DNA from 3 places in the Paenarthrobacter nitroguajacolicus genome. Region 3 is predicted to be linked to each of the others. Evidence: riboswitches for the same ligand, from Rfam matches in the RefSeq annotation. Region 3 holds a riboswitch; each other region holds the start of a gene.
The links. Region 3 has a riboswitch for S-adenosylmethionine ahead of metX (homoserine O-acetyltransferase MetX). Riboswitches for the same ligand answer to the same signal wherever they lie in the genome.
Positions count from the first base shown of each region.

Region 1: linked by a shared signal. The riboswitch ahead of KCX59_RS19615 (DUF1737 domain-containing protein) and the one ahead of metX (homoserine O-acetyltransferase MetX) in region 3 are both predicted to bind S-adenosylmethionine.
Region 2: linked by a shared signal. The riboswitch ahead of KCX59_RS05875 (hypothetical protein) and the one ahead of metX (homoserine O-acetyltransferase MetX) in region 3 are both predicted to bind S-adenosylmethionine.

Region 1 covers NZ_CP073234.1:4,158,931-4,163,161, forward strand. The annotation lists gene KCX59_RS19610 (SulP family inorganic anion transporter) at 1-1,700, shown strand, start outside; SAM riboswitch class IV at 1,784-1,895, shown strand; gene KCX59_RS19615 (DUF1737 domain-containing protein) at 1,909-2,175, shown strand; gene KCX59_RS19620 (rhodanese-like domain-containing protein) at 2,172-2,582, shown strand; gene KCX59_RS19625 (O-succinylhomoserine sulfhydrylase) at 2,583-3,791, shown strand; gene KCX59_RS19630 (hypothetical protein) at 3,802-4,231, shown strand, end outside.
Region 2 covers NZ_CP073234.1:1,163,458-1,167,688, reverse strand. The annotation lists gene KCX59_RS05890 (APC family permease) at 1-13, shown strand, start outside; gene KCX59_RS05885 (helix-turn-helix domain-containing protein) at 101-676, opposite strand; gene KCX59_RS05880 (sodium:solute symporter) at 944-2,461, shown strand; SAM riboswitch class IV at 2,784-2,903, shown strand; gene KCX59_RS05875 (hypothetical protein) at 2,920-3,219, shown strand; gene KCX59_RS05870 (hypothetical protein) at 3,244-3,435, opposite strand; gene KCX59_RS05865 (VIT1/CCC1 transporter family protein) at 3,691-4,231, shown strand, end outside.
Region 3 covers NZ_CP073234.1:1,582,483-1,586,713, forward strand. The annotation lists gene KCX59_RS07665 (VOC family protein) at 1-532, opposite strand, end outside; gene KCX59_RS07670 (bifunctional o-acetylhomoserine/o-acetylserine sulfhydrylase) at 760-2,076, shown strand; SAM riboswitch class IV at 2,238-2,354, shown strand; gene metX (homoserine O-acetyltransferase MetX) at 2,370-3,491, shown strand; gene KCX59_RS07680 (hypothetical protein) at 3,494-3,943, opposite strand; gene KCX59_RS07685 (winged helix DNA-binding domain-containing protein) at 4,006-4,231, opposite strand, start outside.

The DNA of each region.
Region 1 (4,231 bases), 2.1 Mb from region 3:
GTTCACCCACCCGATCTTCCGCCAAGTCTTCCGCCAAGGACCGGCTTTCGGGCGTCTGGGCGCTCAAGGGCTACAAACGCGAATGGCTCCGGCACGACGTCGTGGCAGGTGCTGCCCTCTTCGCCCTGCTGGTACCCGCCGGTATGGCCTATGCGCAGGCGGCCGGCCTTCCACCGGTCACCGGTCTCTATGCCACCGTGGTCCCGCTGCTGGTTTACGCGTTCGTAGGGCCTTCCCGCATCCTGGTCCTCGGCCCCGATTCTGCCCTCGCCCCCATGATTGCCGCGGCAATCGTGCCGCTGGCAGCGGGTAGCAGCGAAAAGTCGGTGGCATTGGCAGGGCTCCTGGCAGTGCTGATCGGGGTACTGATGTTGGCCGGTTCGGCCCTCAAACTCGGGACCATCACAGGACTGCTCTCCAAACCCATCAGGCTCGGATACCTGAACGGAATCGCGTTGTTGGTGGCGTTGTCGCAGCTGCCGGCGTTCCTGGGGATAGAGGCCGACGGCGACATCTGGCAAAAGCTTGCGAAGGTCACCACCGGGGTGCTGGGCGGCGAGGTCAACATCACCGCGCTGCTGCTGGGCGTGGGTTCGCTGGCGCTGATCTGGATTCCCCGGCTGCTGAAGTGGAAAGTGCCGGGTGTGCTGCTGGCGGTGGTCGGCTCGTGCGTCGCAACGGCCGTTTGGAGCCTCAACGACGACGTCAAGGTCACCGGAGTCCTGCCGCAGGGCCTCCCGATGCCCGCGCTCGGCGGCATTGGCTGGGCGGACGCACTCACCCTGCTTCCCGCTGCGGCAGGGATCGCCCTCATGGCGTTCGCGGACACCGGCGTCCTGTCCCAAACATTGGCAGCCAAGGAAGGCAAGAAGGTCTCCGGCAACAGGGAAATGGCAGCACTTGGGGCAGCCAATGCTGCCACGGGCCTGCTGGGCGGATTCCCCATCTCCGGCAGTACATCGAGGACCCCTGTGGCTGTGGACGCTGGTGCCAAGTCCCAGATGACCGGCGTGGTGGGTTCGGTGCTGGTGCTTGCTTTCATGCTGCTGGCTCCAGGGGTGACCGAGTACCTTCCGTCCGCCACCTTGGCCGCCGTCGTGATTGCCGCAGCGATAGCCCTGGCGGACCCGGCCGGCGTCCGGCGCCTGTTGAGCCTGAGCCGGAGCGAATCCGTAGTGATGTTGGCTGCGTTCCTGGGCGTCCTTACAGTGGGCGTGCTCCAGGGAATCGTGGTGGCCATAGCCTTGGCACTCTTGGACTTCGTGCGGCGGGCCTGGGATCCATACCGAACAGAACTCGGTGCCGAAGAAGGGCTCCCTGGGTACCACGATCTTGAACGACACCCCAACGGCGAACGCATCCCCGGGCTCCTGATCCTCCGCTTCGATGCACCGCTGTTCTTCGGCAACGGGCAGGTTCTTGCAAGCTTTGTCCGGGAACAACTGGACGAAGCTTCGGATAATATCTCCCACGTCATCCTTGCGGCGGAACCCATCACAGGCATCGACACCACGGCCCTGGACGACCTCGTCACGCTGGATGAATGGTTGGCCCGCCACGGTGTGGATCTGGTGTTCGCCGAACTCAAAGGACCTGTCAAGGACAAGCTGATCCGCCTCGGAACGGCAGCACGTTTCACGCCGGACCACTTCTTTCCTACAGTCGGCGCTGCCGTCCGCACGCTCAGGGACGAAGAGTGAAACGGCCGCCGATTACGCAACATGACGGCCGCCCCACCACTCGCAAGTGCGGCCGGATGCCCGTGGATGTTACGTTTTTCTTGAGTAATGAGTACCAGCGCAAAGCCCTGACTTGCTGGTCGGCAACCCTCTCTCCGGCGGGGTGCCTCAGGTGACTACTCGGCGTATCGACAATTCGTACTGCAAGCGTGACTGAGGAGCACCAGCTATGCCTGAACCCACTGAAGAAAAACTCTCCTACCGCCTGGTGACAGGCCCGGACACCCGCGACTTCTGCGAGCGCATCCACAATGCCCTCGCCGAAGGTTACGTCCTCCACGGGAGCCCGGCAGCTACGTTCAACGGCACGGACGTCATCGTTGCCCAAGCCGTTGTCCTGCCGACCGCGATCGCCACAGCGGATGCCGCAGTGGCCAATGCCGTTGACCAGTTGGAGAACTACGACGACGAAGAAGCGTTCGAGGGCCACGCATGAGCTACGCAGGTGACCTGACCCCGCACGACGCGTGGGCAAAACTTCAAGACGGTGCCATCCTGGTTGACGTCCGGACCGAGGGCGAATGGGCCCACATTGGAATCCCCGACACCAAAGCTACCGAGAACGACCCCCTGTTCATCCAGTGGAACTTGGCCGGCGGAATTCCGAACTCCCGCTTTATTGAAGACCTTCAGCAACAGGCTCCCGAGGACGACGGCGTTGAGCTCGTTTTCCTATGCCGTTCCGGGCAACGCTCCATCTCGGCGGCCATCGCCGCAACCCAGGCCGGCTTCACTGCCTACAACGTCCTGGAGGGCTTCGAAGGCGAACCGGACCGCTACGGTGAGCGCACCGTCAATGGTTGGAAGAACCGTGGCCTGCCGACGAATCTGGGGACCGAGTAAGTGACTTTCAATCCCGACGCCGCCGGCTGGAGCCCTGACACCCAGGCCGTCCGCGGTGGCCTTGACCGCACCAATTTCCAGGAAACGTCCGAACCTGTTTTCTTGAACTCCGGTTTCGTCTACGAATCCGCTGCCGCCGCCGAACGTGCCTTCACCGGCGAGGACGAGCGATTCGTCTACTCCCGTTACGGCAACCCGTCCGTGGCCACGTTCCAGGAGCGGCTGCGGCTGCTCGAAGGAACCGAGGCGTGCTTCGCGACGGCGTCCGGCATGTCTGCAGTCTTCACCGCCCTGGGTGCCTTGCTGGCTGCCGGTGACCGTGTGGTTGCTGCCCGCTCGCTGTTCGGCTCCTGCTTCGTGATCCTCAACGAGATCCTTCCCCGGTGGGGCGTGGAGACGGTCTTTGTTGACGGACCCGACCTTGAGCAGTGGCGCGAAGCCCTGTCCGAGCCCACCACCGCGGTGTTCTTCGAGTCACCGTCCAACCCCATGCAGGAGATCGTCGACATCGCTGCCGTCAGCGAACTGGCCCATGCCGCCGGGGCGACTGTCGTCGTCGACAATGTCTTTGCCACTCCCCTGCTGCAGCGCTGTGGTGAGCTGGGTGCAGACGTGATTGTGTACTCCGGCACCAAGCACATCGATGGCCAGGGACGAGTCCTTGGCGGCGCGATCCTGGGCACCAAGGAATTCATCGATGGTCCGGTCAAGCAGCTCATGCGGCACACTGGCCCGTCACTGTCGGCGTTCAATGCCTGGGTGCTGACCAAGGGCTTGGAGACTATGGGACTGCGAGTGAATCACAGCTCGGCTTCTGCTCTGAAGATCGCAGAGTGGCTCGAGCAGCAACCCGCCATCAGCTGGGTCAAGTACCCGCTGTTGAAGTCCCACCCTCAGTACGAGCTCGCTGCGAAGCAAATGAAGGCCGGCGGTACTGTGCTGACGTTCGAGCTGCTTCCTTCGGCCGGGCGTACAGCCAAAGACGCTGCATTTGCCTTGCTCGATGGCCTCCGTGTCATCGATATCTCCAACAACCTTGGCGATTCCAAGTCCCTCATCACGCACCCGGCAACCACCACCCACCGGGCCATGGGGCCTGAGGGCCGTGCGGCCATCGGGCTCTCCGATGGTGTGGTTCGCCTGTCTGTCGGGCTTGAAGACGTGGACGACCTCATCCTGGATCTGGAGAAGGCACTCAAACAGGTCTAACCTTGCTGCCATGAGCGGGAACCATCCCTATCGCCGTGCCGGATCCGTGATCGTTGCCGGCACGGCGGTGTGGTTCGTCGGGATTTCGCCGGTCTCACGTGTCTACATCACCCCCGATGACGCCGAACGCCTCCGCATGCTGCAAGCCGGCCAGCGCGGCTGGATCACAGGTCAGCACATTACCGCGGCCGGGACCGTCGCAGTGCCAGTGGGATTCGCGGCGTTCGCCCGTGCCATTCCAGCCCTGGGAGCTCCGCGCACGAGGGCGAAGAAGTGGGCCTACGCCGCTGCGGCCGCGCTGCTGGCCGGTGCACCGTTCTTCGTCTCCAGCGTTGCCCGGCGGGCTTCCGACATTGAAGGGTTCGCCTACCGCCGCGGTTCCAGCGCTCCGTTCCTGGCGTATTCCGGGCTGCATATTGTGGCGTTGGCTGCGCTCGGCG
Region 2 (4,231 bases), 420 kb from region 3:
GCACGTGGGCTAACCGCCCGGATCCACGCGCCGATACTACAGATAATGCCCATGTTTGCTGCAAACATGGGCATTATCTGTCACCTCGCGAGGGGTGGGCCTAGCGGCTCGCTGCCGGCACCAGCACCCACAACACCTCCACAGTCTCGTCCGTGGGGTTGATCCAGGTGTGGGGTTCGCGGCCCGGGAAGGAGAGCGTGTCCCCCTCTTCGAGGTCGTACTCCTCATTGGTCAGGATGAGCTTGATCCGGCCCTTGACCACATGCAGGACGTCCACGTCGCAGTCCACGGCATAGAGCTCGTTTTCACCGCGGCCACGCGGCTCGATGGTTGCCTGCAGGATCTGGAGCCGACGTTCGGAGCGGGCGGTCAACAAACGCTCCACGATGCCCTGGCCACCCAGGGAGATGCGGGGGCCGTCGTCGCGCTTGGTCAGGTGTGTCTCCGGAGCTGCGAACAGGTCCCCCACGGATACGGACAGCACTTGGCAAAGAGTGACCAGCGAAGCGACCGACGGCGATGTCAGGTCCCGCTCCACACGGCTGAGGAAGCCTTTGGTCAGGCCGGTAGCATCCGCCACTTGCTCGATGGTGAGCCGCTGCGCTTGCCGGGCTGCGCGGATTCTGGAACCGATGGCAACGGGAACATTGCTCGGTTCAACGGGTAGAGCCTTCATTCACGAACCTTTCAGGCCTGTCATGTGGCCCTGTCATTGGAGCAATAGTAGCCGGGAGACAGGACAAGAGCGCCAGAATACGCGAAAGCATGACCTAAGGATCTTGACTGTTACTCCCATCACAACATATCCTCATAGGCAACAAGTGTTGTCTGTGAGGCACACAACACATCCCCCAATCTCCAATCGTCAGCACAGAGACTTCGACGCTTCGCAGGAGTATCGTCGAAAACCCCAACCTCCGTGCATCAGCTCCAAGGACCGTTCATGGAATCTTCGGCTATAAACATCGCAATCGTGGTGGTGTACCTGCTCGCCATGCTGGCATTCGGCTGGTGGGGCAAGTCCCGCACCAAGAACAACAGCGACTTCCTCGTGGCCGGCCGCCGCCTGGGACCCTTCCTTTACACCGGCACCATGGCCGCAGTGGTCCTCGGTGGCGCATCCACCGTGGGCGGCGTCGGCCTCGGTTACAAGTTCGGTATCTCCGGCATGTGGCTGGTTGTGGCCATCGGTTCAGGCGTGCTTCTGCTCAGCCTGCTCTTCGCCGGAACCATCCAAAAGCTCAAGATCTACACGGTCTCGCAGATGCTGACCCTCCGCTATGGCAGCACGGCAACCCAGACCTCGGGCATCGTGATGTTGGCCTACACGCTGATGCTGTGTGCCACGTCCACCGGTGCCTACGCCACCATCTTCGTGGTCCTCTTCGGCTGGGAGCGTTGGCTCGCCATCGCTATCGGCGGCGCAATCGTGCTGGTCTACTCCACCATTGGCGGCATGTGGTCCATCACCTTGGCCGACCAGGTCCAGTTCGTCATCAAGACCGTGGGAATCTTCTTCCTCATGCTCCCCTTCGCCCTGAACGCCGCAGGTGGCCTCGATGGCATCCGAGCCCGCGTCGATGAGAGCTTCTTCGACATCGGCGGCATCGGCCTCCAGACGATCATCACCTACTTCGTCGTGTACACACTGGGCCTCCTGATCGGCCAGGACATCTGGCAGCGCGTGTTCACTGCCAAGAACCCCACAGTTGCCCGCTGGGGCGGCGCTACCGCCGGCGTCTACTGCATCCTCTACGGCTTCGCAGGTGCCCTGATCGGCATGGCTGCCAGCGTTGCCCTCTCCGGCATCGAAATCGCTGCCAAGGACGACGTCTACGCAGAGGTCGCTACCCGGCTCCTGCCCATCGGCATCGGCGGCTTGGTGCTTGCCGCAGCTGTGGCCGCCATGATGTCCACGGCGTCAGGCGCACTGATTGCTGCTGCAACCGTTGCCCGCGCAGACGTAATGCCTTTCGTTGCCAGCTGGTTTGGCAAGAAGGTCGACACCTCCGACTCCGATAACCCTGAGCACGACGTCAAGGCCAACCGTTACTGGGTACTCGGCCTGGGAATCGTTGCAATCATCATCGCCATCTCCACCAAGGATGTGGTGGCCGCACTGACCATTGCCTACGACATCCTGGTTGGCGGCCTCCTCGTGGCCATCATTGGCGGCTTGGTGTGGAAGCGTGGAACGGGCATCGCCGCAGCATGGTCCATGGCGGCCGGTTCAGTGGTAACCCTCGGAACCATGATCATCCTTGAGATCAACGCCGAAGTTCCCCTCGATGGCATCTACGCCAACGAGCCCATCTACTTCGGTTTGATCGCCTCGGCTTTGGTGTACGTAGTGGTCTCGCTTGCCAGCAAGCCCACGGATCCGGCAGTCATGAAGGCCTGGACGGATCGCGTTGCCGGTACCCGCGTGGCCGAGGAAGAGCTCACCACCCCCGCTTCCTAGGCGGGCACAAAGAACCAAGCAAGGTTCAGGAAACAAGTAAAGTTCGACGGCGGCGCCTCCCCTTTTTGGGGCGGCGCCGCCGTTGCGCTATGTCCGGGAAGCATGCGTTGGAAGGCCCGCTCTACACGCCAAAACCACCCCATAGTGCGCAAAGCAGGCCCCACAACACAGGAGGCCCCACAACACGCGCCCACCCGTTGGAAGGCCCGCTCTACACGCCAAAACCACCCCAAAGAGCGCAAAGCAGGCCCCACAACACAGCAGGCCACGCAACACACCCCACGACGGGTGGCCGAACACCAATGCGGTAGGGTGGTCCCAGCTTCAAGAGATGTGGTGCCAAGCTCCGACTGGCCACACACCAACCCCATGTTCACGGGTGGTTCGGATGAGGAAGCGGCCCGTCCCGGACCAGAGACAACCGAGCGGGCAAGAGCACTCCCCCAAGGAGCAGTCCCTTGCCGTACCAAGGCGATACCACCCTGGTAAACACAACAGCACCCAGTACCCCGGCCGGAACGGCCACCCCCACGGTCGCGGTGATTCCCGCCGTCGACCTCTTCCTGGGCACGGTGACCATCACTGCCAAGGCTGGAACAGAGCAGTTCAGACACGCCCAACCGCAACTCATCGCGCAGGCGTTGGCCCAGGCCGTCCGGCCGACGCACTGGTGTGAGTCGTCCAAGACACTAACGGTGACCGTTGCGGCCGTCGGAAAACGGGCGGGCGTCCAACGTCACTTCACACTAGGGCACTAGGGCTCCAGGGCACGGGGACCAGGCCTAAACTTCCTCGTCTTCCTCGCGGAACTCTTCAGTTTCATCTATGGGGACAACGCGTTCGTCGTCCTCGGGGGCGTCCACTTCCTCTACCCAGGGTTCATCCACTTCCTGGTCTTCGGCGTAGTCGTAGGCCGGGTCGGACTCAATGGTTGCCCGTTCCGGGTAATTGGCGTGTGATTCGGTGGTGTTCATGGTGCAACCTCCGTCTCGTGGGCCTGTTCTGGTGGGCGGTTCAGCCCGTTGACCCGAATGCAGGAATCCAGTGGCGGAAGGGCCCCGCCCCTGTCCTTCCATCTGAGCACCGGCACAGTCGAGGGTCAAGGAAATTACGGTGCACCGAACATTCCAGTTAAGGAATACCAGCCAAAAATCCGCGCGGATAAGCGGTAGTGTGGGGCGTGCAATGGGGCCGCAACTACCCCACCAAGCACAGGAGACAAAGTGCAGATGCACCAGGAATCCCACAGTTCGTCGAGCTCCGCTCCGGACCCCACCCCCGAACCGGCAACTGCCGAAAACGCCGGCACGCAACCCGCGCCGCCCTCGCACGCGGACATTCGCCGGTGGCGGCAGTACCTGGCCGATGAGCGTGCCGAGGCCGCCGTCTACCGCGAACTGGCCCAGCGACGTGACGGCGAAGAACGCCAAATCCTGCTCGCCCTGGCCGAAGCCGAAGGCAGGCACGAAGCCCATTGGCTCAAGCTCCTTGGCGAGCATGCAGGTATGCCCAAGGCAGCTTCCACCCGCAGCCAGTTCCTGGGCTTCCTGGCCCGCAACTTCGGTTCAGTGTTCGTCCTCGCTCTGGCACAGCGTGCCGAAGGCCGTTCCCCGTACGGCACCGAACCTGCCGCGACGCCTGCCATGGTGGCCGATGAACAAATCCACGAAGAAGTAGTCCGGGGCTTAGCCACACGCGGACGCAACCGGCTCTCCGGAACCTTCCGCGCGGCCGTTTTCGGCGCCAACGACGGTTTGGTCAGCAACCTTT
Region 3 (4,231 bases):
CTGGTTCGCCCAACCATTCGGTGACGCGTTCAGCCGAGCCCGCAATGGTGAGGCTGGACATCTTGACGTCGCTCTCGTAGATCCTTGACGGGTGCAGCGAGGGGTCGCCCTCCCACTTGAGCAGGTAGGGCACTTGGGGATCCGCGATCAGGCCGAGGATGCCAATCTGCTGCCACACCAGTTCGCGTCCGTCGGGGAACTTGCGGTTGCCCGGAACAGCCGAGCGGCCAAGGCGGTCTTCGAACGGTGCAAGGTCGTCAACGGCGACGCACCAGCCCATCCATCCACCACCGGCAGCCGAACGGGCACGGACGGCCTGGCCAAAGGGTGCTTTGTCGGAAGCGGGGTGGTCCAGGACCTCCACCACTTCCAGGTACTTGTTATCCGCAAGGGGAATGATCATGTTCCGGGTACCGAAGCGCGGGTGCACTCCGCCCCGGACAGCGTCCACTCCCAATGCCGCGGAAATTCGTTCGGTAGTGGCCAAAAGGCCATCTCGTTCACAGGCGTAAGAGACGTGATCCATGCGCATGGCTTCATCTTGGCACTTTGTGATCGGGGTCTCAGCTAAGTCAAGCCTAACTAAGGTGGGATGTGTATAACCGGTGGTAGGGGGCGTCATGAAGGGACGCGGGAAGACCGAAAGATTCCACAGGCGTCACAAAGCTGTCTTCGCCTCCGGACAGTTCCTAGACTGGCCCCAGCTCACACCGCTTCACCTTGCCTGCCAAACCCATGCGTCACGAACAGGAGAACTCCATGTCCCAAGGATGGTCTTTCGAAACCCGCCAGATCCACGCCGGCCAGGAGCCTGACGCCGCCACAGGAGCGCGCTCGCTTCCGATCTACCAGACCACGTCCTTCGTGTTCCCCAGTGCCGAGAGCGCCGCCAATCGCTTTGCCCTGGCCGAGCTGGCTCCCATCTACACCCGAATCGGCAACCCGACGCAGGATGCAGTGGAGCAGCGGGTTGCGAGCCTTGAGGGTGGCCTGGCTGCCCTCTTGCTCAGCTCCGGACAGGCTGCCGAGACGTTCGCCATCCTGAATATCGCCGAGGCGGGCGACCACATCGTAGCGAGCCCGAGCCTGTACGGCGGCACGTACAACCTGCTGGCGCACACGCTGAAGAAGTTCGGCATTTCGGTCACGTTCGTCGAGGACCCGGACAATCTGGACCAGTGGCGTGACGCCGTCCTGCCGAACACCAAGTTGTTCTTCGGCGAGGTCGTCTCCAACCCCCGCCAGGATGTCCTGGACATCGAGGGCATCGCCCGCACCGCACACGCGGCCGGCGTTCCCCTCATTGTGGACAACACCCTGTCCACGCCTTACCTGATCCGGCCCATCGAGTGGGGAGCGGACATCGTGGTCCACTCCGCGACCAAGTACCTGGGTGGTCACGGTTCGGCAATCGCCGGTGTGATTGTGGACTCCGGCAACTTCGACTTCGGCAAGGACCCGGACCGCTTCCCTGGTTTCAATACCCCGGACCCCAGCTACAACGGTCTGGTCTACGCCCGGGACCTCGGCAAGGACGGTGCACTGGGCGCGAACCTCTCCTACATCCTCAAGGCCCGAGTCCAGTTGCTTCGCGATCTCGGCTCTGCCGTGTCCCCGTTCAACGCCTTCCTCATTGCCCAGGGCCTGGAGACCTTGAGCCTGCGCGTGGAACGCCATGTTGCCAACGCCACCAAGGTGGCCGAATGGCTTGAAAACCACGACGACGTCGAATCGGTCGCCTATGCGGGCCTGCCGTCCAGCCCGTGGTACGACCGCGGCCGGAAGTACGGACCCAAGGGCACGGGCGCCATTGTTGCCTTCAACATCAAGGGCGGCGTCGAAGCCGGCAAGCGCTTCGTGGACGGCCTGGAGTTGCACTCGCACGTTGCCAACATCGGTGATGTCCGCTCGCTGGTCATCCACCCGGCGTCGACTACACACAGCCAATTGACGGTGGAACAGCAGGTCGCTGCCGGCGTCAACCCCGGCCTCGTGCGCTTGTCCGTGGGCATTGAGCACGTTGATGACATCATCGCCGACCTCGAAGCGGGCTTCCGGGCCGCCAAGGGCGCCTAACGCGCGGCTTAGAGTCACAGCCCGGCTGCCGCCCGCGTCGACGATTATTCGCCGGGCGGCAGTTCCGGGTGCTCGTTCGTGAACGAAGACGCCCTAAACCGTCACACTGTTGTCACATTCTTCGCCAGAACCACCCTGCATTTCCTAGACTCTTCGTATTAGGTCATGAGTGCCAGCACACAGCCCCGGCTTGCTGGCCGGCAACCCTCCTACGCGGTGGGGTGCCCCGGGTGAAGACCTGGCCTGTTCGCACGCAAGGCGACGGGCAAGCGCGAGGTTAAGGTGTCAAAGGAATGACCATTACTGCTACAGCCCTTCCCAAATCCGGAGAAGAAGACGGAACCGTCAAGTACGCCGGCATCGGGCCGTTGGAACTTGAGGCCGGCGGATTCCTCCCCGATGTCGTCCTCGCTTATGAGACCTGGGGGCAGCTGAATGCCGATGCCTCCAATGCCGTCCTCATCCAGCATGCGCTCACGGGCAGCACTCACGTAGCCCGTGGAGCCACCGACGAGGAAGGTTGGTGGGAGCAACTCGTTGGGCCGGGTGCCACCATCGACACCAACAAGTTTTTCGTCATTTCCATCAACATCGTGGGCGGTTGTTATGGCAGCACCGGCCCATCGTCAGAAGCACCGGACGGACGTCCTTGGGGCTCACGTTTCCCGTTGGTCACGCTGCGCGACAGCACGGAGGCTGAGGCGCGCCTCGCCGATGCCTTGGGAATCGATGCCTGGCACGCCGTGTTGGGCGGTTCCATGGGCGGCGCCAGGGCCCTTGAATGGGCTGTTACGTTCCCCGACAGGGTCAAACGCTGCGCCGTAATTTCGGTGGGCGCCTACAGTACGGCCGAGCAGATTGCCTTTGCTCAAGCCCAAACCTTGGCCATCAGGCAGGACCCGAACTTCAAAAACGGTGACTATTACGGCGGCACTGCACCTGAACATGGTTTGGCACTGGCCCGACGCATCGCCCACATCACTTACCGCTCAGCCTTGGAGTTGGATTTCCGCTTCGGCAGGGAAGCCCAGCACCAGGAGACACCACTCGCTGCCGCGGTGTTGGGGGAGCGTGGCCGCTACCAGGTGGAAAGCTATCTGGACCACCAGGGAACGAAGCTGGTCCGCCGTTTTGATGCCAACAGCTACATCGCCATCACCGAAGCCCTGATGTCCCACGACGTCACCAGGGGCCGCGGCCCGCTGGAACAGGCGTTGTCGCGCGCTACGGCTGAGTTCTTCGTGGCGGCGGTGGACAGCGACAGGCTCTACTTCCCTGCACAGTCGCGGGAACTTGCCGCGGCGCTACCTGGGGATGTGCCGGTCCACCTCATTGAGGCTCCGATTGGTCACGACGGCTTCCTCACTGAGATCGGCCAGCTCTCGGCACAACTCCGAGAATCATTCTTCGCCTAGCCCTAGCCGTTCATGATTTCGCCGCGCTGCTTCATGTAATCCTCCATGGCGATCTCGCCGTTGCTGAACTTCGTGTCCAGCTCCGCCAACTTGCGGGCGCGGAATCCCTGCGGCTCCGAAGCGCCCGCTGAGGGGAACGGTGCCGGGGATGAAGGGTTCGACGGCGGCCCGGCCTGCGGTGTCGAAACCGCGGGGCGGATGACGGTCGGCTCGGAAGGGTACCCGGGGTAATTCTGACCTGGGTAACCCTGCGTCGGGTATCCCTGACCTGGATAATTCTGCTGCGGGTAATTCTGTGGGGGATACCCTGGTCCGGGCAGATTCTGCTGTGGGTAGCGGGGGTCGCGGAAGTTATTGTCCTGGATCCGACGCGCCCGGGAGCGGTTGTACATGCGGATCCCGAGTGGAATCAGCCAAGAGCAGACGATGATCCAGAAGATCAGATTGTTCACAGTGCAGGCCTCCTAGGTCTCATCCCAGCTTAGTCCTGACCGGCAAAACCACTGCGGCTGCTTCAGACCAGCTTGCTCTGCATGCCCAGGAACCGGCCGTAGCGATCCACCTCCGACTGCAGGGCCTCCTGCTCTTTTGCGGTGGTGGGCCGGTTCATTCGGACGTCCACTTCGCAGGTTCTGCCGGAGAAGCCATGGCGCCACCATCCGGCCAACCTGCCGTCCAGCAGGACCACGTGCATGGGTCCGTTGTCCTCGGGGAAGATGGGCGCCGTGCCACCAAGGAAG